Regions from separate parts of the Blastococcus sp. SYSU DS0753 genome, predicted to be linked through region 2. Evidence: riboswitches for the same ligand, from Rfam matches in the RefSeq annotation. Region 2 holds a riboswitch; each other region holds the start of a gene.
What was found. Region 2 has a riboswitch for cyclic di-AMP ahead of ACI799_RS00320 (hypothetical protein). Riboswitches for the same ligand answer to the same signal wherever they lie in the genome.
Positions count from the first base shown of each region.

Region 1: it holds a riboswitch for cyclic di-AMP, as region 2 does, so the genes downstream of both, ACI799_RS09525 (NlpC/P60 family protein) here and ACI799_RS00320 (hypothetical protein) in region 2, are expected to answer to the same signal.
Region 3: it holds a riboswitch for cyclic di-AMP, as region 2 does, so the genes downstream of both, ACI799_RS02185 (C40 family peptidase) here and ACI799_RS00320 (hypothetical protein) in region 2, are expected to answer to the same signal.

Region 1 covers NZ_JBJHAT010000009.1:21,739-31,743, forward strand. The annotation lists gene ACI799_RS09515 (D-alanyl-D-alanine carboxypeptidase family protein) at 1-1,395, shown strand, start outside; gene ACI799_RS09520 (hypothetical protein) at 1,479-1,787, shown strand; cyclic di-AMP (ydaO/yuaA leader) riboswitch at 1,964-2,140, shown strand; gene ACI799_RS09525 (NlpC/P60 family protein) at 2,158-3,237, shown strand; gene ACI799_RS09530 (M48 family metallopeptidase) at 3,478-4,743, shown strand; gene ACI799_RS09535 (glycosyltransferase family 4 protein) at 4,740-5,864, shown strand; gene ACI799_RS09540 (AMP-dependent synthetase/ligase) at 5,907-7,700, opposite strand; gene ACI799_RS09545 (SRPBCC family protein) at 7,858-8,289, shown strand; gene ACI799_RS09550 (ArsA family ATPase) at 8,295-9,443, shown strand; gene ACI799_RS09555 (hypothetical protein) at 9,440-9,787, shown strand; gene ACI799_RS09560 (ROK family glucokinase) at 9,784-10,005, shown strand, end outside.
Region 2 covers NZ_JBJHAT010000001.1:62,706-72,710, forward strand. The annotation lists gene ACI799_RS00300 (DNA-directed RNA polymerase subunit alpha C-terminal domain-containing protein) at 1-484, shown strand, start outside; gene ACI799_RS00305 (hypothetical protein) at 632-811, shown strand; gene ACI799_RS00310 (hypothetical protein) at 812-1,126, shown strand; gene ACI799_RS00315 (bifunctional 3'-5' exonuclease/DNA polymerase) at 1,297-2,961, shown strand; cyclic di-AMP (ydaO/yuaA leader) riboswitch at 3,130-3,277, shown strand; gene ACI799_RS00320 (hypothetical protein) at 3,532-4,416, shown strand; gene ACI799_RS00325 (SDR family oxidoreductase) at 4,439-5,185, opposite strand; gene ACI799_RS00330 (protein kinase domain-containing protein) at 5,419-7,299, shown strand; gene ACI799_RS00335 (hypothetical protein) at 7,335-7,490, opposite strand; gene ACI799_RS00340 (protein adenylyltransferase SelO) at 7,559-9,022, opposite strand; gene ACI799_RS00345 (WhiB family transcriptional regulator) at 9,066-9,404, opposite strand; gene ACI799_RS00350 (mechanosensitive ion channel family protein) at 9,615-10,005, shown strand, end outside.
Region 3 covers NZ_JBJHAT010000002.1:38,677-48,681, forward strand. The annotation lists gene ACI799_RS02175 (carboxyl transferase domain-containing protein) at 1-3,082, opposite strand, end outside; gene ACI799_RS02180 (ScyD/ScyE family protein) at 3,194-4,279, opposite strand; cyclic di-AMP (ydaO/yuaA leader) riboswitch at 4,743-4,899, shown strand; gene ACI799_RS02185 (C40 family peptidase) at 4,914-5,435, shown strand; gene ACI799_RS02190 (hemerythrin domain-containing protein) at 5,487-5,969, opposite strand; gene ACI799_RS02195 (Rieske 2Fe-2S domain-containing protein) at 5,966-6,904, opposite strand; gene ACI799_RS02200 (SMP-30/gluconolactonase/LRE family protein) at 7,013-7,912, shown strand; gene ACI799_RS02205 (diguanylate cyclase domain-containing protein) at 8,012-9,025, opposite strand; gene ACI799_RS02210 (transglycosylase domain-containing protein) at 9,200-10,005, shown strand, end outside.

The sequences.
Region 1 (10,005 bases), on a different contig from region 2:
GTCTACCGGGACGGTGGCGCCCTCACCCCCCTCACGCTCCTGCTCGCCGGTGGGGATCCGGGGGAGGTCCTCGCCGGCATGGGCTTCCTCGACGCCGTCGACGCGCACCTCGCCCACCTCATCGGCATCGCGGAGAGCCACCGGCGCGCCGCCCTGGACCAGCAGCAGCGCGCCCAGGCCGCGCTCGACGCAGCCCAGGGGCGGGCGGACGAGGTGGCCGCGCGGGTGGCCGCGCTGGAGGCGGCCGCCGACGCGGTCACCACGGAGCTGCACGACACGCTCGCCGTCGTCGACCGGCAGCTGGCGGCGCTCCAGGGGGAGCAGGCGTCGGTGAACGAGCAGACGGCGGCCAGCTGGCGGGCCTACGTCGACCAGCTCCGGACCGCCGGCCTCGCGGACGTGCCCGCCGCTGCGCTGCGGGAACCCGAGCGCAGCCTCCCCGACCGCCTGGCTCCGGTGGGCGCCGCCGGGGGCGGCGCGCAGCGCGGGGTGGCCCAGCTGCCCGGGCGGCCGAGTTCGCTCCTGGTGCTGCCCGCCGAGACCCTCGCCGCCGTCAGCGGCGCGATGGAGGCCCTGGGGCAGCCGTACGCGCCGGGGACGGCGGGGCCGGAGTCCTGGGGCTGCGGCGCACTGGTCCGGGTGGCCTACGGCCGGGCCGGTGTCCAGCTGCCCGCGACGCAGGAGGAGCTGTTCGCGAGCGCCGTGCCGGTGGACCGCGCCGACGTCCTCCCCGGCGACCTGGTCTTCCTGGGCTCCCCGGAGGCGGGGCTCGGGCACGTGGGCATCGCCCTGGACCCGCGGACCATGCTGACCGCTGACGCGCGGGCCGGCGCGGTCGTGGTGCGCACGCTGCCGGGCGACCAGGTGCTGGCGATCGGCCGCCCGGTCCTCGGCCAGCGGCCCCCTGTCGCCGTCCCGGGGCCGGCCGCGGGGGCGCTGCGGACCGAGTGCGGCAACACCGTCTACCCGCCCAGCTACGACGGAGCCCGCGCATGGGGCGGCTACCCGAACGGCCTCATCCCGCCCAGCGCCATGTGCCCGCTGGGCGTCGGCGGGCACGCGCTGCGCTGCGACGCGGCCGCCGCCTACCGCGCCATGTCGGCGGCCTACGCGACCGCCTTCGGCAGCCCGTTGTGCATCACCGACTCCTACCGGACCTACGCAAGCCAGGTGCGGCTGTACGGGGAGAAGCCGGCCCTGGCCGCGGTGCCCGGCACCAGCAACCACGGCTGGGGTCTGGCGGTGGACCTGTGCGGTGGCGTCGAGACGTTCGGCACCCCGCAGTACGCCTGGATGGCTGCCAACGCCGGCCGGTTCGGCTTCCTGCACCCCACGTGGGCCGATCCGGGCAACGGGCGCGAGGAGCCGTGGCACTGGGAGTTCGCGGGCAGCTGATCCGGCGCGGGCCGTCGGTGGCGCGGCGGAAATGTCGGTGGCCCTTCCTACCGTGCGCAGCAACTCACGGAGGAGAAGAAGCGATGCTCATCGATTGCGACACCTGCACCGCCCGCGGGACCGGCTGCGCCGACTGCGTCGTGACCGTGCTGCTGGGAGCCCCGCCCGGGTGGCAGGGGGGCGACCCGGTCGTCGTGCCGATGACCGGGCGGCCGCGTGGCGGGCCGGCCGCGGCCGCCGAGGACGTCGTCGTGCCACCGCCGGGCGTGGTGGTGGAGTTCGACGAGGTGGAACGCAGCGCCGTGCGCGCGCTGGCCGAGGGCGGCCTGGTTCCCCCGCTGCGGCATCCCGACGGGCACGGCGGGGAGCGGTCCGGACGGCGCACCGGCTGATCGCCGCCGCACCCCGCGGCGAGGGCCGGGTGACCACCCGATCGGGTGAATGCCCAGGTGGGCGGCCAGGCGCCCGACGCACACGTCTCAGCTGTCCCTGTTTGTCACAGGCGCATCACGGTCGTAGGGTTCCCTCCGTTCGGCCGGGTGGTCGTCATCCATCGATGGATGGCCTCGACCGGACACCGCCTAATCACCGCGTGGCGCGCACCACTGCGCCCGAGGTGTACCGGGGACCCACCGCACTCTGGGGTGAGTTCTCCCGCCGCCGGCTCGCCGGTGGGTGGGGGATAGGGCCAGTCTTCCCAGCCCGAACCCGTCAGCTAACTCGGTCGGCGGTCGAAGTGGAAGAAACGGAGAGCCGCCGCACGTGGCGACCCCTCACGCACTACTGACGCACGCCCCCGAACAACTCCACACCGCCGGCCGGCGCAGCTCCGCCAGCGCCCGCCGCTTCGGACCGCTCCGTTCGGGGCTCCTGGTCAGCGCCGTCGCAGCCCTGACCGTCACCGTCCTCCCGGGTACCGCGTCGGCGGTCCCCGGCACCGCCGACGAGATCGCCGCCCAGGTGGCCGAGGCCAGCCACGAGCTGGAGGTCGTCTCCGAGCAGCTGAACGAGGCGCGCGTCGTCCTCGAGGGCCACCAGCGCGACGCGCAGGCCGCGAGCGAGGCGGTCGCGGAGGCGGAGGGCCGGCTCGGCTCCCTCGACGGCCACATGCGCCGGCTGGCCCGCAGCGTCTACACCGGCAGCGGCATGTCGCCGCTCGACGTCCTGCTGACCAGCACCTCGGCCGACCAGCTGGTCGACCAGCTGGGCACCCTCGACGCCATCGCCGGGCACACCAGCGAGGTGCTCACCGAGGTGTCGCGCGCGGCCGAGGACGCGGAGCAGGCCCGCGACGCCGCCGAGGAGGCCGCGGCGGACGCCCGGCGGACGGTGGAGCAGATCGCCGCCCAGCAGGAGGAGCTCGAGGCGAAGATCGCCGACTACCAGCGCCGGTACGAGGCGCTCACCGCGCCGCAGCAGGAGCAGGTGGCGCAGGCCCACGGTGGTACCGGCCTCCCGGCGCCCACCGGCGCCGTCATCGCGCCGAGCTCGGCCGCCCAGGTGGCGGTGAACACCGCGCTCGCCCAGATCGGGGACCCGTACGTGTGGGGTGCCGGCGGGCCGAACGCCTTCGACTGCTCGGGGCTGACGTCGTACGCCTACGCCGCGGCGGGTGTGATGCTGCCGCACTCCAGCCGGTCGCAGAGCCAGATGGGCAGGCCCGTCTCGCGCGGCGAGCTGCAGCCTGGCGACCTGCTGTTCTTCTACAGCCCGGTGAGCCACGTGGGCATGTACATCGGCAACGGCCAGATGGTGCACGCCTCCACCTCCGGCCAGCCGGTGAAGGTGGCGAGCGTGGACTCGATGGGGAACTACAACAGCGCCCGTCGCATCGCCGGCTGACGGCTCCGGGAGCATCGCAGCGAGGAACGAGGGCCGGTGATCCCGACAGGGGTCGCCGGCCCTCGCGGTCGCTGGCCGGTCAGGTGACCGAGGGCCCGATCCCGAGGACCTCGGGCAGGCCCGGAGGACGGGAACACGGTGAGGGCGGGCCTCGCGACCGGGTCGAGCAGGATGCCGGCCGCCCAGCACGTCCCCGAACCGGGACGGGCCGCTGCGGTTGGCCCGCCTAGGATCGGCCGGGTGAGCGTTCGCCGGGCCGCCCTGGTGGCCGCGGCCCTGCTGGGGATCGCCGTCGTCGTCGTCATCGTCGTCCGCACCCCGTGGGACGTGCTGCCCGAACCGCCCGGAGGGCACACCGAGCCCGACCCGACCGCTGGCCTGGACCCCGCGGCGATCGAGCGCGCGGAGGCCTTCGCCGCCGCCCTGCGACCCGCGTCGCTGCTCTCCCTCGTCCTCGGGCTGGCGGTCTCGGCCGTGCTGGGGCTCACCCCGCTGGGGGCCCGCCTGATGCGGTCGCTGGGGGCGCGGTGGAGGGACCGCTGGGTCGTGCAGGTGGTGCTGGGGGTGCCGGTCCTGCTCCTCCTGGGCCGCGCCGTGACCCTGCCGATCTCCGCCTACGCGGAGTCCGTGCGCACGCGCTACGGCCTGTCCACCCGCGGCTGGGGGCTCTGGCTGCGCGACGTCGCCGTCTCGTGGGCCATCAGCGCGGCGCTGACAGTGGTCGTGGTGCTGGCCTTCCTGTGGCTGGTCCGTCGCGCGCCGCGCACCTGGTGGGCCTGGGGCGGGGCGGCAGTGGCCGGCTTCGTCGTCGTCGGCTCGTTCCTCTACCCGGTGGTCATCGAGCCGGCGTTCAACTCCTTCGAGCCGCTGCCGGCGGGTGAGCTGCGCAGTGACCTGCTGGCGCTCGCCGAGGAGAACGGCACCCCGGTGCAGGACGTGCTGGTCTCCGACGCCTCCCGGCGGACCACGGCGCTGAACGCCTACGTCTCCGGGTTCGGCTCCACCCGGCGCATCGTGGTCTACGACACCGTCCTCGGCGAGCTGCCCGACGCGGAGATCGAGTCGATCGCGGCGCACGAGCTCGGGCACGTCGCCACCGACGACGTCCTCACCGGCACGCTCATGGGCGCGCTCGGCGCGGGCGCGGCGACCGCCCTGCTCGGCTGGTTGCTGATGTGGACGCCGCTGCTGCGCCGCGCCGGGGCGCCCTCGGCCGGCGACCCCCGCGTGGTCCCCCTGCTGCTGTTCCTCGTCGCCGTGGGCAGCCTGCTGGCCACACCCGTGCAGAACCTGGTGTCGCGCCAGGTCGAGGCCCGCGCGGACCTGCACGCCCTCGACCTCACCCGCGATCCGGAGGCCTTCACCGCCATGCAGCAGCGGCTCGCCACGGCCAACCTCGGCGATCCGGACCCGCCGGCGGCCTGGCACTGGTTCTTCGGCAGCCACCCCACGACCGCGCAGCGCATCGCGATGGCCGAGGACTGGGCGCGCCTGGAGGGGCCGTGAGCCGGACGCTCGTCGTCACCAACGACTTCCCGCCCCGGCAAGGGGGCATCCAGACCTTCGTGGCGGCGCTGCTGGAGCGACGGACGCCGGACTCGCTGGTCGTGCTGGCGTCGGACGCACCGGGCTCGGCCGAGCACGACCGATCCCTGCCCTATCCGGTGGTGCGCCGGCCGACCGGGATGCTCCTCCCGACGCGGGCGACCGCCCGCGCGGCCGTGGAGCTGGTGGAGCGGTACGGCTGCGACACCGCGTTCTTCGGGGCGGCCGCGCCGCTGGGGCTGCTCGCGCCCGCGCTGCGCGCCGCCGGGGTCCGGCACCTGGTCGGCGCCACGCACGGCCACGAGACCGGCTGGGTCGCCCTCCCGGGCAGCCGGCAGGTGATGCAGCGGATCGCCACGGGGCTGGACGTCCTCACCTACATCAGCGAGTACACCCGCGAGCGCCTCGCCCCGCCGCTCGGGGGCCGCACCCGGCTGGCCCAGCTCTCGCCCGGGGTCGACGTCGACCGGTTCGCCCCCGGGGTCGACGGGACGGCGGTGCGTGCCCGCCACGGGCTCGGTGACGCACCGGTGGTCGTCTGCGTCTCCCGGCTGGTCGCCCGCAAGGGGCAGGACGTGCTCGTGGCGGGGTGGCCGCGGGTGCTCGCCCGTCACCCGGGGGCCCGGTTGCTGCTGGTCGGTGGTGGGCCGGACGAGGGCAAGCTGCGTCGTGCGATCGCCGCCCGCGGCCTGCAGGGCTCCGTCGTGCTGACCGGCCCGGTGGACCACGACGAGCTGCCGGCGCACTACGCCGCCGGAGACGTGTTCGCCATGCCCTGCCGCACCCGGCGCGGGGGACTCGACGTCGAGGGCCTCGGCATGGTCTTCCTCGAGGCCGCGGCCAGCGCCCGCCCGGTCGTCGCGGGCACCTCGGGCGGTGCGCCGGAGGCGGTGCGCGACGGCGTCACCGGGCACGTGGTGGACCCGCGGTCACCGGAGGCGGTGGCGTCGGCTCTGGTGGGGTTGCTCGACGACCCGGGGCGCGCCCGGGCGATGGGCCTGGCCGGGCGGGCCTGGGTGGAGCAGCGGTGGTCCTGGACCTCGATCGCCGCGACGTTCGACGAGCTCCTCACGAAGCACTGAGGCCCGCCGCGCAGGGGCGCGGCGGGCCTCGGTACGCGGCGTTCAGCGGCTGTAGAGCGCGTCCACGTCGGAGCCGAACTCCTTCATGACCACGTTGCGCTTCAGCTTCAGGCTGGGCGTCAGCATCCCGTTGTCCTCGGTGAAGTCGGTGGCCAGCACCGTGAACTTCTTGATCGCCTCGGCCTGGGAGACCGCCTTGTTGGCCTCCTGCACCGCGGCGTCGAGCTCGGCGAGCACGTCGGGGTCCTCCCGCAGCTGGGCCGCGGTGAGGGAGGTGTCCTTGCCCCTGGACTCCAGCCACTGCGGCAGCGCCTCTTCGTCGAGGGTCACCAGCGCGGCGATGTAGGGCCGCTGGTCGCCGACGACGATGCACTGGCTGACCAGCCGGTGGGCGCGCAGCCGGTCCTCCAGCACCGCCGGGGCGACGTTCTTGCCGCCCGCGGTCACCAGGATCTCCTTCTTCCGGCCGGTGATCCTGAGGAAGCCGTCCGAGTCGAGCTCGCCGATGTCACCGGAGTGGAAGAAGCCCTCGGAGTCGATGGCCTCCTTCGTCGCCTCCGGGTTGTTCCAGTAGCCGCGCATGACGATGCCGCCCCGGATGAGCACCTCGCCGTCCTCGGCGATCCGGAACGTGACACCGGGCAGCGGCCGGCCGACGGTGCCGATGCGCAGGGCCGCGTCGTGGTTCACCGAGGCGGCCGCGGTGGTCTCGGTGAGGCCGTAGCCCTCGAAGACGGTGACGCCGATGCCGCGGAAGAAGTGGCCGAGCCGCTCGCCCAGCGGGGCACCGCCGGAGATGGCACCCAGGCAGCGCCCGCCCAGGGCGGCCCGCAGCTTGCCGTAGACCAGCTTCTCGAACAGCGCGTGCTGCACGCGCAGGCCCAGCCCCGGGCCGCCGGTGTCCTGGGCGCGGGACCAGTCGATGGCCACCTGTGCGGCCCGGTCGAAGATCTTGCCCTTGCCGTCGCCCTCCGCCTTGGCCTTGGCCGAGTTGAAGACCTTCTCGAAGACCCGGGGGACGGCGAGCACGAACGTCGGCCTGAACTCGCCGAGGTCCTCGACGAGGTTCGTCACGTCGGGCGTGTGGCCGATGACGGTGCGGTTCTTGATGGCGCCGACCTGCAGCACGCGGGCGAGCACGTGGGCCAGCGGGATGAACAGCAGGAGCGAGCCCTGCACGTTCATGAACCGGTCCAGCAGTGTGATGCCGTTGCCGATCTCGAACAGGAAGTTGGCGTGCGTCAGCTCGCAGCCCTTGGGGCGGCCCGTGGTGCCGCTGGTGTAGATCAGCGTGGCCGGGCTGTCGGCGTGGAGCGTGGCCCGGCGGGCGTCGAGCTCGCCGTCGGGCACCTCCCGGCCGGTCGCGGTCAGCTGCTCGACCGCGCCGTCGTCGATGACGAAGACGGCCTTCAGCTCGGGCGCCTGGTCCCGGATCGACTCGATGGCGGCGGCGTGCTCGTCGCGCTCGACGACGGCGACCGTGGCCCCGGAGTCGGAGAGGATCCACGCCACCTGGTCGGCGCTGGAGGTCTCGTAGACCGGGACGACGACCGCGCCGGCGGTCCAGATGGCGTAGTCGAGGACGGTCCACTCGTAGCGCGTCTTGGCCTGCAGGGCGACGCGGTCGCCGGCGGCCACCCCCGCGGCGATCAGGCCCTTGGCGACGCCGCGGACCTCCTCGCCGAACTGCTGCCAGGTCACGTCGGTCCAGCGGCCGTCCACCCGGCGCCGGAGGCCGACCTCGTTCCCGTGCTCGGCGACGTTGGTCGTGAGCATGTCGGTGAGGGCCTCGTCGGGGCCCACCTCGTGGGTTGCTGGAACGCTGAACTCGCGCACGCCCGGTCCTTTCCTCCCCGACCGTCCGGAGGCACCGTCGCCCGCGGCCCCGGTACGGGGACGTCCGAACAATCTAGCGGCTGGTGCTACCCGGGAGTAGCCGAGTGCCGTGGCGTACGGGGGCCGGGCACGGCGGGGAGCGGCTAGCCTGCTGCCCATGGCCGACCAGTCCACCCAGTCGATCGTCGTCGAGGCGCCTGCGGCCGAGGTCATGGCGGTGATCGCCGACTTCCCCTCGTATCCGCAGTGGGTGACCGCCGCGAAGAAGGTCGAGGTCCTCGAGACCTGCGCGGACGGCCGGGCCCGGCGGGTGCACTTCGTGCTGGACGCCGGCGCGGTGAAGGACGACTACGTCCTCGAGTACACCTGGGACGACGACCGCCGGGTCTCCTGGACGCTGGTCCAGGGACAGATGCAGAAGCGGCAGGAGGGCTCCTACACCCTCGCCGAGACCGGCGGCCGCACCGAGGTCACCTACTCGATCACCATCGACCTCTCCATCCCGATGCTCGGCATGATCAAGCGCAAGGCGGAGAAGGTCATCCTCGACACCGCGCTCAAGGAGCTCAAGAAGCGCGTCGAGGGCTGAGCCGAGTGCGCACCCTCCTGGTCACCGGCCCCGGCGGGACGGGCTCCTCGACGCTGGCGGCCGCCGCGGCCGTCCGCGCCGCCCAGGAGGGCCGGCGCACGCTGCTGCTCTCCCGGCAGCCGCCACCCGTGCCCGGCCTCGACGAGGTCCCGGGGCTGCGCACGCTGCGCGTGCAGGGACGCCGGGCGGTCGAGGACCTGTGGGGAGCCCACGCCGGTGCGCTCGGTGCGCTGCTGCCGCACCTGGAGCTGCCGCCGGCCAGCTCGGTGCTGCCGCTGCCGGGCGCCGAGGAGCTCGCGCTGATGGTGGCCCTCGGCTCCGCCGACGCCGACCTGGTGGTGGTCGACGCCGGCCCCCTGCGGGACGGGCTGGCGCTGGCGGCCCTGCCCGGCGTCCTGCGCTGGTGGCTGGACCAGGCGCTGCCGCCGACGGCCCGGGCGCTGGCCGCCGTGCGGACGGCGACGGTGGCGGCGGGGGCGGCCCGCCAGGGACCGGTGGACGCGCTGCTCGCCGCGCTGCCCGGGCTCGAGCGGCTGCTCGCGCGGGAGCGGCTGGCCGATTCGACCGCCACGGCGGTCTGGCTGGCCGCCGCCGCCCGCGGCCCCGCCGTGCCGGAGCTGCGGAACGCGGCGACCGTGCTGGCCCTGCACGGGTTGCGGGTCGCCACCGTGCTCGCCCGGGTGCTGCCGGTCGGCGGTCCGGGGGAGTGGTGGGCGGGACGCATCGCCGAGCAGGACGCCGCCCGGTCCCGGCTGGCGGAGGTGGCCGCCGTGCACGACGTCCCCGAGCTGCCGGCCTCACCGGCGGACGTGGCCGGTGCCCGGGCCCTGCTGGACGGGCTGGATCTCCCGGCGTCCGGCGGGCCGGCGAGACCGGCCCCGCACCGGGGCGGGTCCGGGTGGCAGTTGGTCGTCCCGCTGCCCTTCGCCGACCGCGCCGCCGTGGGGCTGACCCGGTGGGGCGATGACCTCGTGCTGTCGGTAGGGGAGGATCGTCGTTCGCTGCGCCTGGACTCGCTGCTGCGCCGGTGCGAGGTGACGGGGGGACGGCTGCTCGCCCCCGGCACCGCCGACGCCCGCCTCGAGGTCAGTTTCCGCCCGGATCCGCAGCAGTGGCCGGCCGACCTCCTGGCGGCCGAGGGGAGGATCAGATGACCACCGGTGCCGACTGGCTCGACCAGGCCCGCCGCCTGTTCGACGTCGTCCGGGCCAGCGCCGAGCGGCCCGCCGCCGCTTCCGGCGACGGGCATGGCGGGGACTGCCGCTGGTGCCCGGTCTGCCAGGCGGCCGCCGTCGTCCGTGGTGAGCGTCCCGAGGTGACCGCCGCGCTGGCCGACGTCCTCACCACCACCGCGGCCGCGCTCCGGGCGTTCGCGGAGGACCAGGGCGCCGGCGGCGCCACCCCGGCGACCGGCGACCGCGCCCCCGAGCAGCCCCCCGAGCAGCCCACCGAGCAGTCCACCGGCCAGCCGGCCGTCCAGCGGATCGACATCGCGTGACCGGGCCGGGGGTGACGGCCCGCCCGGCGCTCGGCATCGACATCGGCGGCACCAAGGTCGCCGGTGGGCTGGTGGCGCCCGACGGCACGATCGTGGCCACCGCGCGGCGGGCGACGCCCGGCGCCTCGGTGAGCGACACCGAGGACGCCATCGCGGCCGTCGTCGACGAGCTCGCCGGGGGGCTGGGGGACGAGGTCGTCGGCGTCGGCGTGGGTGCC
Region 2 (10,005 bases):
CGCGCTGACCCGGGCGGGGATCACCGACGTCGAGGCGCTCGCCGCGCTCACCCGGCGGGAGCTCAGCGACGTCGCCGGTCTCGGACCGGGCCTGGTCGCGGCGATCCGCGCCGTCGTCCCCGAGCCGCCGGCCCACCTGCCGGGCGCCGGCGCGGCGGTGGGCGGGCCCGCCGGTGGGCAGCCGACCGATGGCGAGCCGTCCGAGGAGGACGGTCCGGTGGCGCCGGCCATCCCGTCGTTCGACTCGCTCCGGGCCCCACGACGCCGGTCGGCGGTCGACCTGCTCCTCACCGAGACGCCGGCGCCGGCCCCGCCGGTCGCCGCGGCCCGGGCGGCGACGGACGACCGGCCGTCTCCCGGCCGGCCAGGGGCGGGTGCCACCGTCCGTCCGCCCGACTACACCGACCTGCTGCGGCTGGGCGTGCACGTCGCCCGGGCCGTCCTCGCCACGCCCGTCCGCTGTCTACGCCGGCTGCTCGGCTAGGCGCTTCCCGGACGGGCGGGTCGGCGGCGGGGGCGGTGGTCGGTTCGAGGGCGCCGCGGGGGATCAGGGCGTCGTGCCCGCGGCTCGAAGGATCTGCAGCCAGGCGATCGGGGCCTCGCCGGCGACGTCGTGACCCGTGGTCAGCTCGTGTCGGACCGCGTGCGGCAGGGCGGCCTGGAGGTCTGCGGAATGTGCGGGGTCGACCAGCCGGTCGCGCGTGGGGACGACGAGCGTGACCGGAAGACGGCGTGCGGCCAACCGGGGCAGGTCGGCGGTGACGTCGACGCGACCGACCAGCTCGACCTGCGCGCGTGCGCCGGCCGGTAGGTGCTCGGTGACGTCCCGGGCCAGCTGGGCGGTGGCGTCCCGGCCGAGGGCGTGGAGCGCGGCATCCCCGGGGAACAGGGCCGCGACGAACCAGCCGGCGCCGACGGGGTCCTGCTCGAGCAGCCGCTGCCACAGCCGGCTGGTCGCCGCGGGCGACGGGCGGGCGGCAGCGAAGCCGGCGGTCAGAACCAGCGCGGTGACCCGACCCTCGTGGCCACTCGACGCGAGATCGACGCGCGGATCGCCTGTTTGCAGGACAACAGCGCCGCCCTCGGCCGCTACCTGCAGGCGGCGGGGGTGGACGCCGGGCGCTGACCTTGCTCGACGTCGTGGGTCCGTCGTGATGGCGGCCTGTCGCGACGAGCACCCCCTGCTCCATCGTCGCGTCGCGTCGCGCCGGCCGCCGTCCTCGCGCGATCCCGCACCGGGGACATGCGTCGGGGCCGTCCGGCGGATCGGTCGGCTCCGTCGGCGACACTGCGGGCGTGCAGCGGATCCTGCTCCGGCGCCGCGAGTCCGCGGTGGAGATGACGGAGCTCGTCGACGACGGGTCGACGGGGTCGGTCACCCGCGTCGCGGCCGGGGGGCTGCCCGCCGTCGTGGCACAGCGGGAGGCCGCTGCCGCACCCGTCCGCTGGGTGTGGGACGACACCACCCGCTGGTACCCCGCGCTGCTGGCGGCGGGAGTCCGCGTCGAGCGCTGCACCGACCTGCGGCTCGGCCACGCGATCCTGCGGCGGTCCCCGTTCGCGGCCCAGGAGCTGCTCGCCGGGGACGACACCCCTGGGTGGGACGTGCTGCAGCCCGGCCAGCCGGCGGAGTCCGCCCTCTTCCCGCTGGCCGACCCGGCGGACCGGCTCGACCCCCTGGCCGAGCAGCGGCGCCAGCAGGCGGCCCTGGCCGCCTCACCGCACGGCGACCGGCTCGCGCTGCTGCTCGCGGCGGAGTCCGCCGGCGCCCTGGTGGCCGCCGAGATGACGCACACCGGCCTGCCGTGGCGGGCGGACGTGCACGAGCGCCTGCTCACCGACCTGCTCGGCCCGCGCCCGGGAACCGGTGGGCGCCCCGCGGTGCTCGAGCGGCTGCTGGGCGAGATCCGCGCGGCGCTGGGGACCCCGTCGCTCAACCCCGATTCGCCGGCCGAGCTGCTGCGGGCACTCCAGCAGGCCGGCCTCCCGGTGGCCGACACCCGCTCGTGGACCCTCGAGCAGCTCGAGCACCCGTGCGTCCCCCCGCTGCTCGAGTACAAGAAGCTGATGCGGCTGCTCACGGCCAACGGCTGGAGCTGGCTGGAGGCCTGGGTGCAGGGAGGGCGGTTCCGCTCGGCCTTCCTGCCGGGTGGGGTGGTCACGGGTCGGTGGGCGTCCAACGGCGGGGGTGCACTCTCGGTGCCCACGCTGATCCGCCCGGCGGCGGTCGCGGACGACGGCTGGCGATTCGTCGTCGCCGACGTGGCCCAGCTGGAGCCCCGGGTGCTCGCCGGGATGAGCGCGGACACCGCGATGGCCGAGGCGGCGCGGGCCTCGGACCTCTACGCGGGCATGGTCGCCGGTGGCGCGGTGGCGACCCGGGCGGAGGCCAAGCTGGGCATCCTCGGGGCCATGTACGGCGGCACCCGCGGGGAGAGCGGTCGCATGATGCCCCGGCTCGCCCGCCGCTACCCGCGCGCCATCGGCCTGGTCGAGGAGTCCGCCCGGGCCGGCGAACGCGGCGAGGTGGTGCACACGCTGCTGGGCCGGGGGTCGCCGTCGCCCAGCGGCGCGTGGGCGCAGCGGGCGGACGGGCTCGGCGAGGCCGCGGAGCAGGCCGGTTCCCGGGAGGACCGCGACCGCGCCCGCCGCGCCTGGGGTCGGTTCACCCGCAACTTCGTCGTCCAGGGCACCGGAGCGGAGTGGGCGCTGTGCTGGCTGGCCGACCTCCGCAACCGGCTCTGGCGGCTGGGCGGCGACGGGCCGCTGGGGACCCGGGCGCACCTCGCGTTCTTCCTCCACGACGAGGTGGTCGTGCACACCCCCGAGCACCTGGCCGACGACGTGGTCGAGGCGGTGCGCGCCGCGGCCACCACGGCCGGGCGGCTGCTGTTCGGCGCCTTCCCGGTGGACTTCCCGCTGGACGTCGCCGTCGTCCGGTCCTGGGCCGACGCCGGCTGAACGGACTGCCGTACACCACCGACGGGGCCGGCACGGTGGCGCGACACGCGTCACGATCTGCGGAAGTGACCGCTCCCGCATTGTCACGACTGCATAACGACGGTTACCGTGGCGGAGCCCGGCCGATCGTTCTCTCCCCATCCGGGGAGGGTCTGCCGGGCGCCGCCGAGTCGCCCGCCGCCTTCGAGCTGCGGGCGAGCCGGGGACCCACCGAAGTTCTGGGGTGAATCGCGCACCGGGCACGTCCCGGTGCGGGTAGGGCTGCTTCCCGTCCGAATCCGTCAGCTAACCCGGTAGGCGGCACGACGGAAGAAACGGAGAGCCGCCGCATGGCGCGCCCCTGCACCGCCGCACCACCCCGCGCCCGCCGGCACCGCCGCCCCCCGGTGCGTCCCCGGACCTGACCGCACGCGCACCCGGCGTCCCGCCGGTCGCCCCCACCAGCGATGACCGCCGGCCGAGCCGCCGGTGCCCGGTGGCCCCGCGACCCGGCGCCGGTCCGCAGCCCGCATCCCTCGCGGTCCGCCTCGCCCGGCCGACCCCGCCGCACCAACGGAGCACCCCGAACCCATGGATCCCCGCACCACCACCTCGGGCCGTCGTGGCCCGCTCGCCCTCCGCCGTCGCCCGCCCTCGGGCCTCCGCCGTCCGGCGTTCTACCTCGGGGTCGCCGCCGCCGGTGCCCTCCTGGTCAACACCCTCGTCGGCGTGGACCCGGGCGCCCAGGCCGAGGCCGGCACCTCGCAGTCGGTGAGCGTCGCCCAGGAGCTCGGGCTCACCTCCCGCTCCGGCCCGGTCGACGTCGCCGAGGACCTCGCCCCGCTGCAGGACCTGGCGGCCAGCCGCAGCAGCCGCGAGGCCGAGCAGGTCGCGGCCCAGCAGGCCCAGGCCGCGGCCGACCAGGCCGAGCTCGACCGGCAGAAGGCCGAGGCGGAGGCCACCGCCCGCGCCGAGGCCGAGGCGAAGGCTGCCGAGGAGAAGGCAGCGGAGGAGGCCGCAGCCGCCGAGCGGGCGGCCGCGGCCCCCGCCGCGGCGACGCCCACGCAGGAGGCCCGGGCCGCCGCCACCACCGCCGCCTCGGTGGCGGCCACGGCGGTCGCCCGCATCTCCAACACCGCGGGCAGCGTGAAGCCGCAGACCCAGGCCGCGGCCGACGCGGTGGTCAGCAACGTGCCCGGCGCCGCGGGGATCACCCTCGGCGGCACCCGGGCCAGCGCCGCCGACCCGGGCGGGCACCCCTCGGGCCTGGCGCTGGACTACATGGTGATGTCCGACGCCGCCCTCGGGGACGCGATCGTCGCCTACCACCGCGCCCACTGGGCCGAGCTGGGCGTGGACTACCTGATCTGGCAGCAGCGGATGCTCTCGTCCCCCGGCGGCTCGTGGCAGGCGATGGAGAACCGGGGCAGCGCGACGGCCAACCACTTCGACCACGTGCACGTGAACTACAACTGATCCCGCCGTCCCGCGGCCGTGCTTAGGTGAGCCGGCGGACCACGGACAGCGGCAGCACCCGCATGGCCAGCCCGATGGGCACCCACGGCCACGCGGGGACGTAGGCCGTGGCCCGCCGGGCCTCGATGGCGGTCACCATGGCGTGGACGCCCGTCGGGGTGTCCACCATGAACCGGGTCCGCTGCTGCACGTGCTGGTTCATCTCCGACCGGATGTAGCCGGGGTAGATCACCGACACGTCCAGGCCGGGGATCCGCTCGGCCCGCAGCCCCTCGGCGAGGGACGCGACCCCGGCCTTGGTGGCGGCGTAGGTGGTCATCGACCGGCGCATGCCGCGCAGCGCCGACATCGAGGAGATCAGCACGAGGTGCCCGCGGCCCTGGCGGCGGAAGATCTCCAGCGCCGCCTCGGTCTGCGCCAGCGCGCCGACGAAGTTCGTCATCGCCGTCTCGCGGTTGGCCTCGGCCCGGCCGGTGCCCAGGGGCGCGCCCTTGCCGAGGCCGGCGTTCACGACCACCCGGTCGATCGAGCCGAACGCCGCGGCGAACGCGGTGAAGACCGTGGGCACGGCCTGGGCGTCGGTGACGTCGAGCGCCGCGGTCTCCACCCGCCGGCCGGTGGCCGAGCGGATCTCCGCTGCGAGGGCGTCCAGCCGATCGGTGCGCCGGGCGCAGAGCGCCAGGTCGTGGCCGCGGGCGGCGAACTGCCGGGCCATCTCCTCGCCCAGGCCGGAACTCGCGCCGGTGATGAGGACGACGCCGGTGTTCATGGGTGCTCCTGTCGATCGGTGCGGCAAGCCGCTGCGGCCGGCCGGCACGCACGGTACGAGAGCCCGCAGGCGGATCCGCGGCCGGCACCGCGGCGGCGCGTGGGGCCGGCCGGGTTCCACCTCGTCGGCTCCGCCGGGGTTCAGACCCCCTCCGGGCGGGCACACCTGCAGGACGTACGAGTACGGGGGAGCGCGGAGGCGCCCTCTCGGCACCGACACGAGGGGACTCGGGAGTGACCACGGCCGGAACCAGCCGACGGTGCCTGGACGGCCGCTACCAGCTGCAGCAGCTCATCGCCGTCGGCGGGATGGGTGAGGTCTGGCGGGCGCGCGACCTGCAGCTCCACCGGTCCGTGGCGGTCAAGGTGCTGCGCAGCGAGTACGCCGACGACCCGGAGTTCGTGGCGCGCTTCCGCTCCGAGGCCCGGCACGCGGCGGCGTTGAGCCACCCCAACATCGCCGCGGTCCTCGACTACGGGGAGACGACCGCCGAGGACACCGGCGAGCGGCTGGCCTACCTGGTGATGGAGCTCGTGGAGGGGCCTCCGCTGTCGGCCCGGCTGGCCGAGGTGGGATCGCTGGACACCGCCGCCGCGCTCTCGCTGCTGCGGCAGGCGGCGGCCGGGCTGGCCGAGGCCCATCGGGCCGGCGTGGTCCACCGTGACGTCAAGCCGGCCAACATCCTGCTCGGCCGGGACGGCACGGTGAAGCTGACCGATTTCGGGATCTCGTGGTCGGCGGGGAGCGCGCCGATCACGGGCACCGGGCAGGTGGTCGGCACCGCCCAGTACATGTCGCCCGAACAGGCCCGGGGCGAGCACGTCAGCCCGGCGAGCGACGTCTACGCCCTCGGTCTGGTCGGCTACGAGTCGCTGGCCGGCCAGGCCGCCTTCGACGGCGACAACCCGGTCACGGTCGCGCTCAAGCAGGTGCAGGAGCACCCCGAGCCCCTTCCCGCCGAGCTGCCGCCCGGCGTGCGCGCCCTGATCGACGCCGCCCTGGTCAAGGACCCGGCGCAGCGGCCGCGGGACGGCGGCGCCTTCCTGTCGGCCATCGAGGAGGCGATCCACCGACCGGCGGGGACCGCACCGGGTCGCCGGCCGCTGGTCACGCGCCCGGTGCGGGCGGCGCGCCCCCCGTCCCGGGGCACCCGGGCGGCGCCCGGGAGGGCCGGCCGCCGTCCGGCCCTGGCCGTCGCGACGCCGCTGGCGGCGTTCCTCCTGCTCGGGGGCGGCGCCCTGTGGATCATCCCGGATCCCGGTGGGGACGCGGGCGCCGGCCGGTCCGCCGGCGCCGTCTCGACCCCCTCGGCAGCCGCGGGCGTCGTGCTGGCGCCGGCGGAGTACCTCGGCCGCCCGGCCGCCGAGGTGGCCGCTGAACTCGGCGCGCTCGGGCTGACGGTGCGGCAGGAGGAGGACGTGACCGCGGAGCAGGCCCCGGGCACGGTGACCCGCCTCGAGCCGGCCGCCGGCATGCTGCTCCCCGGCGACGAGGTGCGTCTCGGTGTCGCTGTCCGGCCGGGTGTGACGGTTCCGGAGGTGGCGCCGTCGACCGGTGGGGGTGCCATCCCGGTGGGACGCCCCCAGCCCGTGGCACCTGCCCCGGAGGTGCCGGTCGCCGAGGAGCCGGTGCCGAGCGGCGCGTCGACCCGCGGCCCGGCGGAGGAGAGCGCGGATCCGGCGACGGGCACGCCCACGACGCCCCCCGCCGGGGATGCCGCCGGCCCGAGCACCCCGCCGCAGGACGGGGAGGTCATCGCCGGGCCGAGCAGCCCGCCCGACGGTGACGGGGGCACGACCGAGCCGATCACCCCGCCGGAGGACGACGGGGACGCCGAGCCAAGCACCCCGCCGGAGGACGACGGGGACGCCGAGCCCAGCACCCCGCCGGAGGACGATGGGGACGCCGAGCCCAGCACCCCGCCGGAGGACGATGGGGACGCCGAGCCCAGCACCCCGCCGGAGGACGACGGGGACACCGAGTCCACCACCCCGCCGGAGGACGACGGGGACGCCGGTGAGCAGACCGCCGCCCCGGAGGACGAGGACGACGACGCCCCCGCCACGGCGACGGAGCCGGCCGGCGACGAGGTGGCGCCCGCCGCCCGGATCTGACTGACCGGCACCGGCACCGGCCGGTCGGCCGGCCGTCAGAGCAGCCGGTCGAGGTCGTCCGGCCCGGGACCGGTGCCGCCGGAGTCGGGCAGGGGAGAGGTGTCGGGGACGTCGTCGTCGGGAGGCTCGGGGGCCACCGGCCCCTCGGCGTACAGGGTGTCCGGGTCCCGGGGGTCCATCTCTCGTGGCACGGATCGCGACTACCCGGCGCGGCCGGGGTGAACCCGTCGCGACGGGGCCGGCGGTTCCGGTCCCGTGCTCAGGTCCCGCAGAAGGTGCGGTAGGCGCCGAAGTCCTGCGGGGCGGGCTCCGCGTAGCGCTCCAGCCCCGGCCGCTCGTCGAAGGGGGCGGTCACCACGGACAGGAGCCGCTCCAGCGGCGCCAGGTCGCCGTCGGTCGCCGCGTCCAGGGCCTCCTCGACGAGGTGGTTGCGCGGGATGTACGCCGGGTTTACGCCGTCCATGGCCGCGGCGTCGGGGGCGAGCGCCCGCCAGCGCCCCAGCCAGTCGTCGATGCCGGCCAGGTCGAGAAACAGCAGCCGGACGCGCTCGACGTCCCCCCGCGCCGCCGACCCCAGCCCGCGGAAGAACGCCGTGAGGTCGACGTGGTCCCGGGCGAGCAAGGCCAGCAGCTCCTCGGCCAACGGCCGCACGACGGTGTCCTCGACGTCGTCGGGCAGGCCCAGCTTGGCGCGCATCCCGGCGGTCCAGGCGGTCTGGTACAGCGGGGCGAAGCGGCCCAGCGACTCGACGGCGAGGGCGACGGCCCGGTCCTGGTCGTCGGACAGCAGCGGCAGCAGCGCCTCGGCCAGCCGGGCCAGGTTCCACTGGGCGGCCGCGGGCTGGTTGCCGTAGGCGTAGCGCCCGCTGTGGTCGATGGAGCTGTAGACGGTGGCCGGGTCGTAGGCGTCGAGGAAGGCGCACGGGCCGTAGTCGATGGTCTCGCCCGAGATGGTCGTGTTGTCGGTGTTCATCACGCCGTGCACGAAGCCGACCAGCATCCACTGGGCGACCAGCTCGGCCTGGGCGGCGACCACCGCGTCGAACAGGGCGAGGTGCGGGTGCTCGGCGCCGGCCGCGTCGGGGTGGTGACGGTCGATGGCGTGGTCGGCGAGGCGGCGCAGCAGCTCGACGTCGCCCAGGACGGTGGCGTACTGGAAGCTGCCCACCCGCAGGTGGCTGCTCGCGACGCGGGCGAGCACGGCGCCGGGCAGCAGGGTCTCGCGGCGCACCGGGCGGCCCGTCGCCACCACGGCCAGGGCGCGCGTCGTCGGGATGCCGAGGGCGTGCATCGCCTCGCTGACCACGTACTCGCGCAGCATCGGGCCCACCGCGGCCAGGCCGTCGCCGCCGCGGGCGAACGGCGTGCGGCCGGAGCCCTTCAGGTGCAGGTCGCGCAGCGCTCCGTCGGGGCCGGTGAGCTCACCGAGCAGGAGTGCGCGTCCGTCGCCCAGGCGGGGGGTGAACCCGCCGAACTGGTGCCCGGCGTAGCCCTGCGCCACCGGCGTGGCGCCGTCGGGGACCAGGTTGCCGACCAGCAGGCGCACGCCCTCGGCGCTGCGCAGCGATGCGGCGTCCAGACCCAGCTCCGCGGCGAGCGGCTCGTTGAGCACCAGCAGCCGCGGGTCGGGAGCCTCCTCGGCCCGCCAGGGGACCGCCAGTTCCGGGAAGTCCCGTGCGAAGCGGTCGTCCAGGGCAACGGTGCGTACCGGCGCGGAGGTCACCCCTCCGAGGGTACGAGGATCACCGGCGGGCGGCCGGGGACGATCAGGCGCTGATGGTGTCGCGGCGCTGCAGGCGCACCCGGCGGCGCTCCCGCTCGGAGAGGCCGCCCCAGATGCCGAACCGCTCGTCGTTGGCGAGCGCGAACTCCAGGCACTCGGCCCGCACCGGGCAGCCGGTGCAGACGCGCTTGGCGTCCCGCGTCGACCCGCCCTTCTCGGGGAAGAACGCCTCCGGGTCGGTCTCGGCGCAGAGCGCGTCGAGCCGCCACGCGTCGTCGGCCGCCGGCAGGACCGGCCAGGCCGGGGCGTCGTCGATCGGCGCGAGGTGCTCGGTGGCGGAGCCGGGAACCAGGGTGAGGACGGGGCGGGAGAAGGAAGACACGGGGGAAGCTCCTCGAACGGTGGCCGGTGGCAGGCGCGGTGACGGACCGGTACGGCCTGCTTGCTACCTGTGACGTTACGGAGGAGGTGTCGCGTCGGCACTGGCAGAATCCGTACGAAACCGTCTCGTCCGTTTGGCCAGTTGTGTCCTGTCGCCGTCGCCGACCCGTGTCGCGCAGCGGGATACGCGGGCGCTGCCTAGCCTCCGGGGGTGGCCGGACAGCATGCCCTGATCCCACTCCTGGCGGCCGAGGACGAGCTCGTCACGGACGCGATCACGTGGCAGGAGGCCACCGCGGCCCTGCTGGCGCTGGTCCTCGGCATCGCCCTGGCCGCCGTCGTCCGCCGGGTGCTGGTCCGCGCGATCGACCGCGAGGGCGATCGTCACATCGGCCGCGTGGTCGGCCGGTTCGCGAGCGTCCTGATCGCCGCGGCGGGGGCCGTCTACGCGCTGGGCCTCATCGGCGTGCAGATCGGACCGCTGCTGGGGGCGCTGGGCGTGGGCGGTATCGCGATCGCCTTCGCCGCCCAGGACATCCTGCAGAACTTCATCGCCGGGGTGCTCCTCCAGGTCCGGCACCCCTTCCGCGTGGGCGACCAGA
Region 3 (10,005 bases), on a different contig from region 2:
CGTCGATCTCCCAGTGCGCGGCGACGTTGAGGCCGCGGCCCTTCTCGTAGGCGGCGGCGACGGCGGCGTCGAACGCCGCCGCCCGCTCGGCGTCGTCCTCGATCGCGGCGAGCTCCCGGCGCATGCCGAGGCGCACCGCGCCCTCCAAGCCCATCGGCCCGAACTCGCTGGTCGGCCAGCCGACGGTGAACCGCGGCACCTTGGTGCTGCCCCCGGCCATCGCCTGCGCGCCCAGCCCGTAGGCCTTGCGGACGACGACGCTGCCGACCGGCACCGACAGGGTGGCGCCGGTGACGAACAGCCGGGAGAAGTGGCGCACCGTCGCCGTCTTCTCCGACTCCGGCCCGACCATGAAGCCCGGGGTGTCGCAGAGCGAGAGCACCGGCAGGCCGTGCGCGTCGCAGAGCTGGAGGAAGCGGGCGGCCTTGTCGGCGGCGTCGGCGTCGATGGCCCCGCCGAGATGCGTGGGCACGTTGGCGAGGACGCCGAGCGGCGCACCCTCGACCCGCGCCAGAGCGGTGATCATGCCGGCGCCCCAGCCGTCGCGGAGCTCGAGCACCGACCCCTCGTCGGCCAGCGCCCCCAGCACCGCGCGCATGTCGTAGACCCGCTTGCGGTTCTCGGGCACGAGGTGGCGCAGCAGCCGCTGGTCGGGGGCGGTCCACCCGGCCACCGGCCCCTGGAAGTACGACAGGTACTGCCGGGCCGCGGCGACGGCGGCGGCGTCGTCGGACACCCGGATGTCGACGACCCCGTTGGCGTGCTGGACGTCGATCGGCCCGATCTCCTCCGGTGCGACCACGCCGAGCCCGCCGCCCTCGATCATCGCCGGTCCGCCCATGCCGATGTTCGCGTCCTCGGTGGCGATGACGACGTCGCAGGTGCCGAGCAGCGCGGCGTTGCCGGCGAAGCAGCGGCCGCTGGCGATGCCGACGGTGGGCACCAGCCCCGACAGCCGGCCGAACAGGGCGAAGGCCGCCGTGTCGAGCGCGGAGACGACCGGGTGGTCGACGTCGCCGGGCCGCCCACCGCCACCCTCGGCGAAGAGGACGACCGGCAGCCGCCGCTTCTCCGCCAGCTCGAACAGCCGGTCCTTCTTCAGGTGCCCGCGCATGCCCTGGGTGCCGGCGAGCACCGTGTAGTCGTAGGAGACGACGACCGCCGGGTGGCCGGCGATGTCGGCGAGGCCGCCGACGACGCCGTCGGCGGGCGTCTTCCGCTGCAGCTCCTCGCGGCTGCGGCGGCGCTCCTGCGCGGCGAAGACCAGCGGCCCGTACTCCAGGAAGCTGCCCTCGTCGACGAGGTCGGCCAGGTTCTCCCGCGCCGTGCGCCGGCCCAGCGCGTGCCGCTTGGCGACGACCTCGGGGCGGTGCTCGTCGAGCCCCAGCTCGTGGCGGCGGCGCACCTCGGCGAGGTCGGGGCGGTCGGCGTCGAGGTCGATCGCCGCCGCGTCGGCCGCGGCGTCGCCGTCGGCGTGCTGCACGTCGGCGAGCAGCTGCCCCTGCCGCACGGTGTCGCCGACCCGCACCGCGATCCGGCGCACGGTGCCGCCGGCCGGCAGCGCGACGACGTGCTCCATCTTCATCGCCTCGAGGACGACGACCGCTCCCCCGGGCTCGACCGTGCTGCCCTCGGCCGCCGCGACCGCGACGACGGTGCCGGGGACCGGCGCGCGCAGCCCCTCCCCCGCCTCGGGCGCGGGCGCGGGCGCGGCGCTGCCGGCCAGCTCGGCGAGGTGGTCGTCGACGAAGGTGGTGGTGGCGCGTGCGGCGTCCGGGTGCGCGAGCAGGGCGCGGAGGAATTCGGTGTTGGTCGGGACGCCGGCGACCTGCACCTCGCCGAGCGCCCGGTGCAGGTGGCGCAGCGCGTCGGCGAGCGCGCCCTGCCGCTCGTGCACCACCACCTTGGCCAGCAGCGGGTCGTAGCGCGGGCTCTGCTCGGCGCCGGGGCGGGCGGCGGTGTCCACCCGCACGCCCGGGCCGCCGGGGAGCGCGAGGGCGGTGATGGTGCCGGCGGAAGGGACGACGGCGCCGTCGGCGGTGAGGGTCTCGGCGAGGACGCGGGCCTGGACGGCGGTGCCGACCGGACGGGGCGCACCGTCGGCCAGCCCCAGGTCGGCGAGAGTCGCGCCGGCGGCAACCCGCAGCTGCATGCGCACCAGGTCCAGGCCCAGCGTCTCCTCGGTGACCGTGTGCTCCACCTGCAGCCGCGGATTGCACTCCAGGAAGGCGAACCGCTCGGGCGCCCCGGCGGGCACGAGGAACTCGACGGTGGCCAGCCCGCGCAGCCCGACGTGCCGGGCGAGCGCCGCCGCCGCGTCGTGCAGCCGGCCGCGGACGGCATCCGGCAGGTCCGGTGCGGGGGCGATCTCGACGACCTTCTGCCGATTGCGCTGCAGCGAGCAGTCGCGGTCACCGAGGACGACCACGTCCGCGCCGGCGTCACCGAGCAGCTGCACCTCGACGTGCCGGGCGTCCTCGACCAGCTCCTCGGCCAGCAGCGCCTCGGTGCCGAACGCGACGCGGGCCTCGCCGGCCAGCGCGGCGACCGCGGCCGCGACGTCGTCGCCCCGGCGCAGGACGCGGGTGGCCCGCCCGCCCCCGCCGAACCGCGCCTTGAGCATCACCGCGCCGGTCGCGTCGAGCAGGTCGGCGACCTCCTGCGAGGTGGCGGCGTCGCCGGTGCCGTGCGGAACCGGCACGCCGGCGGCCTCGGCGGCCGCGCGGGCGAGCACCTTGTCACCGAGCGTCTCCAGGACGGAGGCGCCGGGGCCCACCACCGCCGGCGCCTCGCCGCTGACGCCGCACGCCCGGGGCAGCGCCGGGCTCTCGGAGAGGAAGCCGTAACCGGGGTGGATCAGCGCGCAGCCGGTGTCCACGGCGGCCTGCACGACCGCGGCGGCGTCGAGGTAGGCCGCCGGACCGCTGCCGGGGAGGAGGTGGACCTCGTCCGCGGCGGCGAGGTGCGGGGCGTGCGGCTCGTCGGCGGCGGCGACGGCGACCGACGTCAGCCCCTCGGCGGCGGCGGCGCGGGCGATGCGGACGGCGATCTCGCCACGGTTGGCGATCAGCAGGCGGGCCACCCGGCGATGCTCGCACGCCCCGCCGACCGGCCTGTGGCGGTGGTCACCCCGCAGACGACGGTGCCGCGGCCGGAAGGCCCGGTCGCGGCACCGCCGTCCTCGCAGGATCGATCAGGGCTGCAGGCCCGTGAACGCACCCGAGCCGGTGCGCTGCACCTCACCGGCGCCGGGCATGCCCAGGAAGCCGGCCACGCTCCACGCCGAGGCGTACAGGTGCCCGTGCGTCCACTCCAGCCCGGTCGGCATGGTCACCTGCGCGGTGGCCCGCTCGCCGGAGGGCGAGATGCGGGTGACCTCACCGATCGTGGAGGGGTCGAAGTCCTCCGCCGGCGGGCCCTCGGGGAAGCCCTCGAGGACGTTGGACGCGTAGACGGTGCCGTGCGGGTCGACGGCGACGCCGGTGACCCCCGTCAGTCCACCGATCACGTCGACGACCTCGCCGTGCCGGTCCAGCACGTAGACCCGCGCCGCACCGGGCGCCTCGGCGCCCAGCGTGCCGACGTAGATGAGGCCGTTCGGGCCCTCGGCGATCTCGGTCGGGACCGAGTCGCACCCCACGGTGCCGGGGTTGTTCTCGGCCTCCGCGCACTCGGGGGTGTCGGTGACCGTCGGCGGCACGAAGAACGTGCTGATCTTCCCGCTGCGCAGGTCGATGGAGAGGACGGCGTTGGCGCCGGCGTCGCTGACCAGCAGCCGGTTGGGCTGGGCGAGCACCGCGAACGGGTTGGACAGCGTCTCGATCGGCACCTGCTCGCCGTCGACCTCCATGAACTGCTGCTGGCCGTCGGGGTTGTGGTCCAGCTCGTACTGGAGGAGGTCCCACGTGCGCAGGATCTGGCCGTCCGGCTTGGCCTCGACGACCACCTGGCTGGGTGTGCCGGGCGGCACGGGGGGAGCCCCCTCCTCCGCCGGCGGGGCTTCGCCCACCGCGACGAAGAGGCCGCCGTACTTGTAGTCGACACCCTGCGCGTTGCCCAGGCCGCTGAGCAGCGTCCGGACCCGCCCGTCGCGCAGGTCCACCGAGGACACCTCGCCGGAGTCGGCCTCGGCCACCACGAGCTGGTGGCCCTTGAACTCGCTGAGCTGACGCGGTCCGTCCAGCCCCGCCGCCACGGTGACGATGTCGTCCTCGCCGCCGTCCGCCAGTGCCGTCGCCGGGGACACCGCCACCAGCGCCAGCGCCGCGGCCGCTCCCACGGCCGCCCTCCCTGCCTTCATCCTGCTCCCCTTGCCTCGAGATCCCCCGTGGAACGTCCGGGAAACTGCCAGGCGTCTGCCACCGGGAAGTGAACCGTCGACGTCCGGTTCTCCCGCTCCCTGTGCGTCGTTGCTAGGTGTAGTCACTCCATCGACGGCGCCCCGGGAGGCTCCGGATCAGCCCTGTACGCGGCGGACACGGCGGAGCGCACAGCGTGCGGACCCGCCGCGACGGAGGAAGTAAGCGTGCGCTGACGATCGGTGACCGGCGAGGCCGCGCCTCGCGCCGTCGTCCGCGCGTCCACGGTGGTCGACGCGCGAGTCGCCCGGGCCCGCCCCCGTGGTCGACACGCCGCTCGCGGGCCGGTCCCCCGCGTGTCGGCCGGTGGGTAGGTGGACGGATCCCGACCTAGCGTCGTCGCGGTCCGGACGGGATCCCGTCGTCACCGCTCCCGGTGACACCCGTCCGGCACCGCCGAACCGGGCGTCGGATCCGACCGCCGCCCGGACCGGGGACCCACCGCAGCACTGGGGTGAAGCGTGGCCGCGAGCCGGTCAAGCCGGGCGAGTTCCCCGCCCGAACCCGTCAGCTAACCCGGTAGGCGGTCGATGGAGAACAGGAGAACCGTCGTCCATGACGACCACGCGCACGTCCACCACCCGCCGCTCCGTCCGCGGCGCGGCGCTCGCCCTCTTCACCGGAGCGGGCATCGCTCTCACCCCGTTCGCCGCCACCGCCTCCACCGGTGACGGGGGTGGCGGCGGTACGACGACCGTCGTCACCACGCCCGTCGTGGCGCCCACCCACGCCGCGCAGGTCGCCGTCGACACGGCCCTGGCGCAGCAGGGCAAGCCCTACGTCTGGGGCGGTACCGGCCCCGGCGGCTACGACTGCTCGGGCCTGACCTGGTCGGCCTACCAGGCCGCGGGCGTGGAGATCCCCCGGACCTCGCGGGCGCAGTCGACGGCGGGGGTCTTCGTGGACCGGGCCCACCTGCAGCCCGGCGACCTGATCTTCTTCTACGACCCGGTCGGTCACGTCGGCATGTACATCGGCGACGGGCTGATGGTGCACTCCTCCACCTACGGCAACCCGGTGGCGGTCGTGCCGGTGGACTCGATGTGGGGCTACAACACCGCGCGTCGCGTCGTCTGATCCGGCGCTCTCCCCGGTGCCCCGGCCGATGCGGCCGGGGCACCGGGGCGTTCACACCAGGCGCAGCGTCGCCCGCTTGAGCCGCACGATCAGCCGCATGCCGCCGGACTCCACCAGCTCCCGCTGCCGTGCGCGCAATTGCTCACCGAGCTGCTCGAGCCGCTCCTCGCCCAGGGCGTGCGCCTGGGGGAACATCCGCTGCTCCTCCTCCATCGTGTGGTGGCGCAGCGTCTTCTCCAGCATGCGCACCTCGGTGGTGAACTCCGGGTCGTCGGGTGCCGTGCGCATCACGGTGGCCAGCTGGTCGTCGATCTGCCGGTGCTCGGCGTGCGCGAGGGAGAGCAGCGGCGAGACGTCGACGACGGCCGGGTAGAACAGCTCGTCCTCGATCTGGGTGTGGATCTCCAGCTCCCGCAGCAGCCGGCCGCGCAGCTCCTCCCGCCGCTCGGTCTCCTCGCCGGTCGTCTCCGCCAGGTCGCGCAGCAGCCCGCGCAGCACGTCGTGGTGGGCGGTCAGAACCTCGTCGGCCTTCATCGGGATGCCTCCTGGACGGTGGTGATCGCGGTGGGCGTGCGCCAGTCGGCCCGGCGGCGCACCTCGACCCGGCCCTCGCGGACCCGCGTGTCGAAGCAGGGCAGCGGTGCGGTGGAGGGGCCCTGGGCCGGCTCACCGGTGGCCAGGTCGAACCGCGACCCGTGCCAGGGGCAGACCAGGTCGCCGCGGTGCAGCCAGCCCTCCCCGAGCGGCCCGCCCTGGTGGGGGCAGCGGCCACCGACGGCCTGCACGGCACCGCCGGTGGCGACGAGGACGACGGGCATGCCGTCGACGTCCACCGGCACCGGCTCGCCCTCGGGCAGGTCGGCCAGGGCGGCGGCGTCGGTGAAGCGCCGCGGTTCGTAGCTGCGGACGGCGTGGTCGGTACCCATCCCGTGCCGGTAGGAGAGCGCGCCACCGAGCCAGCCGCTGGCGACGGTGACCGCGTAGCCCGCGGCGGCGGTGACGCGCGCGCGGGCGGCCCGGCCGCGGGCCCGATCGGCCAGCGACCAGGTGTAGAGCGCGAGCGCGGCACTGTTCAGCCCGGCGTGCACCAGCCCGACGCGGCGGGCCTGGTCGTGGGCGTGCTGCCAGTCGGTCAGCCCGGTGGCCGCCGCGGCCACCGCGCCGGCGACGCCGACCCGCACCGCGGTGCGGGCCGCCGCCCCGGAGCCCGGCCCGCCGCGGCCCGTGGCGTCCAAGGCGTCGAGGGCCAGGGCCGCCGTCCACGACCCGATCGGCACGGTGACCAGGGCGGGGTGCAGCGGGTGGCCGAGCCAGACACCGTGCAGCAGGTCCTGCAGCGGCCGGGCATAGCGCCCGGCGAGCAGGAAGGTCAGCGAGATGCCGTGCTCGACCGGGTAGCTGGGGGCGTCGAGGACCTCCCAGCGCTCGACCGCCCGCAGGGTCCGCTCGAACACCCCCCGCACAATCACCGGCGCACTCTCCGTCGACGCATTCTTCGCATCTGCCCAGGTGGGGAGCGGTGAAACAGCGCGGGACCGGCTCGTGCGCCGCGCCGCGGCGTCGTAGCGTCCGGTGCCATGGCGACGCGAGAGTTCCGGACGGTGCTGGAGGGCGGTTCCTACTTCGAGGGGCCGCGGTGGCGCGACGGGCAGTGGTGGGTCTCGGACTTTTACCGGCGCACCGTCAGCCGGGTCTCGCCCGGCGGCGGGGAGAACGTCGTCCTCGAGGTGGAGAACCAGCCCTCGGGCCTGGGCTGGCTGCCCGACGGCTCGTTGCTCGTGGTGTCGATGAAGGACCACCGGCTGCTCCGGGTCGCCGACGGCGAGGTGTCCACGCACGCCGACCTCTCCGCGGTCTGCGGCGGGCACCTCAACGACATGGTGGTCGACGCCGCCGGCCGGGCGTTCGTCGGCGACTTCGGCTTCGACCTCATGGGCGGTGGCGCGCCCGCCCCGGCGTCGGTGAAGCGGGTCGACCCCGACGGCACGGTGACCGTGGTGGCCGAGGACCTGCGCTTCCCGAACGGCTCGGTGATCACCCCGGACGGCGGCACGCTGGTCGTCGGCGAGACGTGGGGCAACCGCTTCACGGCGTTCGACATCGCCGCCGACGGCTCGCTGGGCGGCCGCCGGGTGTGGGCGGAGCTCGGCCCGATGCCGGTGGGCGACTCGGTCGAGGAGCTCATCGGGCAGGTGGTGGTCGCCCCCGACGGGTGCACGCTCGACGCCGAGGGGCACGTCTGGGTCGCCGACGGGCTGAACTCCCGGGTGGTCCGGGTGGCGGCCGGCGGCGCGATCGTCGAGGAGATCGCCGCACCGGACGGCATGGGCGTCTACGCCTGCGCGCTGGGTGGGGACGACGGCCGCACGCTGCTGCTGTGCTGCGCACCGGACTTCTACGAGCACACGCGGGCACCGGTGCGCGAGGCGGTGCTGGTGTCGACGGAGGTCGCCGTCCCGCACGCCGGCCTGCCGTGAGCCCGATGTTGATCAGGTGACCTGATCGTTAGGGGTCCTGGCTCAGCGTCGACAGTGAGCCAGGACCACCGCAGGTGAGCCAGGACGCCGTGCCGGGGCTCACCAGGCCCGCGGCGTGCCCCGTCGGATCGCGCCGTCGACCGCCGGACCGGTGCCCTCGAAGAGCTCGGCCCGGCCGCGGCCGAGGACCTTCGCGTCGTAGAGGGCGCGGTCGGCACTGCGCATCAGCTGGGAGGCGCTCTCGCCGAACGAGTAGCCGGCCACCCCGCAGGAGAGGGAGATGTCGGGGTGCAACGCGCAGATGCGCCGCACGAGGGCGAGCGCCGTCGTGGCGCGGACGCCGGGCAGCAGCAGCGAGAACTCGTCGCCCCCGTGCCGGGCGAGCACCGCCCCGGCCGGCAGCTGCGCCCGCCAGACGTCGGCGACCCGGCACAGCACGCGGTCACCGGCCTCGTGGCCGTAGGTGTCGTTGACCGACTTGAAGTGGTCGACGTCGAGCAGCGCCGCCGACAGCGGCTCGCGGGTGCGGCCGGCCTCCGACAGCAGCTCGTCGAGCGCTTCGTCGAAGCCGCGCCGGTTGCGCAGACCGGTCAGGGGGTCGCGGCTGGCGCCCGAGGCGCGGATGACCAGCCGCCGGATGACGACGCCGAGGCCGACGAGCACGACGTCCAGGCCCAGCGCGGTGGTGAGCGGCACGCCACCGGAGACCTGCAGGGACGCGGTGACGGCGGCTACCGCGAGAGCCTGGTGCGCCCACGCCTGGCGCCCGGTGAAGAACAGGTGCGCGTCGACGACGACGAAGCTGATGAGCGTGGCGGCGGCCAGCGCGGTGACCGGGTCGGGGCTGGCCACGACGGCCGTGGCGATGAGGACGTCCGCGGCACCCACCGCCACGTCGAAGACCCTGCGCGGCCACCGGGCGCCCCACCGGGCGACGACGACCGCCGCTGCCAGCGCGGTGAGCGAGAGCGCGAGCAGGACCGAGCGGAGGGCACCCGGCTGGGCCCCGGATGCGATGAGCAACCCGGCGGCGCCGCCGAAGCCGTAGAAGATGGCCAGCGTCTGCGCCATGACGCGCAGCGTCGCCACCTCGGGCGCTCCTGACCGGCTCACCTGGAGAACGTCGGCCGTTCCGCGCCCGACCTTGAGGCCCCGCCAGGGGTGACCCGCCTCGCACCGACTCGCCCGTCCGGTCGCTCCGGGGGCTCGGGACGCCGGACGTCGACGGGGCTCACAGGAAACCTCCCTAGGATGACGGTTCGACGCCGACCTGAGGAGCACCGCCTCATGGCCCCCGTCCCGCCGGACCGCCGCACCACCCGCTGGCTCCGCCGCCGGCCCACCGAGCCGCTGCCGCAGCCGGAGCCCGCCCGGCGTCCCCGGTTCGACCGTCCACCGCCGGTGGGCAACGACTGGTACGGCGCTCCGCCGCCGGCCGGTGGCCCGCCGCGGTACGAGCAGCGTCCGTACGGACAGCCTCCCTACGAGCAGCCTCCCTACGGGCAGCCGCCGTACGGGCAGCCTCCCTACGGGCAGCCGCCGTACGGACCGCCGCAGTACGGGCCGCCGCCGCGCCCGTGGCCCGGGGAGGAGCCGCGGCGTGCCTACCCGACGGCCCGGCCGGAGGGCCCCTTCCCGCCCGCGCCCGAGCGTCCGCTCCCGCCGCCGCGCGGCCGCCGGGGTCGCCGGGACCGCCCTCCGCGGCGTCGCCGGGGGCTGGTCCGTCGCGTCGTCCGCGTGCTGGCCGTGGTCGGCGTCGTCCAGGCGCTGGTGGTGCTCTCGCTGCGCTGGGTGGACCCGCCCACGACGGCCTTCATGGTGGCCAACCCCGACGGCGCGATCCAGCAGTCGGTGCCGGTCGAGCACGTCTCCCGGAACTTCCTCGCCGCGGTCATCGCGCACGAGGACGCGCAGCTCCCCTACCGCTCGGGCGCCTTCGAGTGGGACGCGCTGTGGAGCCGGGCGACGGCCCACCTCTCCGGAGAGGACGACCCCTCGGGTTCCACGATCCCGCAGCAGATGGCCAAGAACCTGTTCCTCAACCAGGAGCTCAGCGCCTGGCGCAAGGGGGTCGAGGCCCTCCTGGCCGTCGA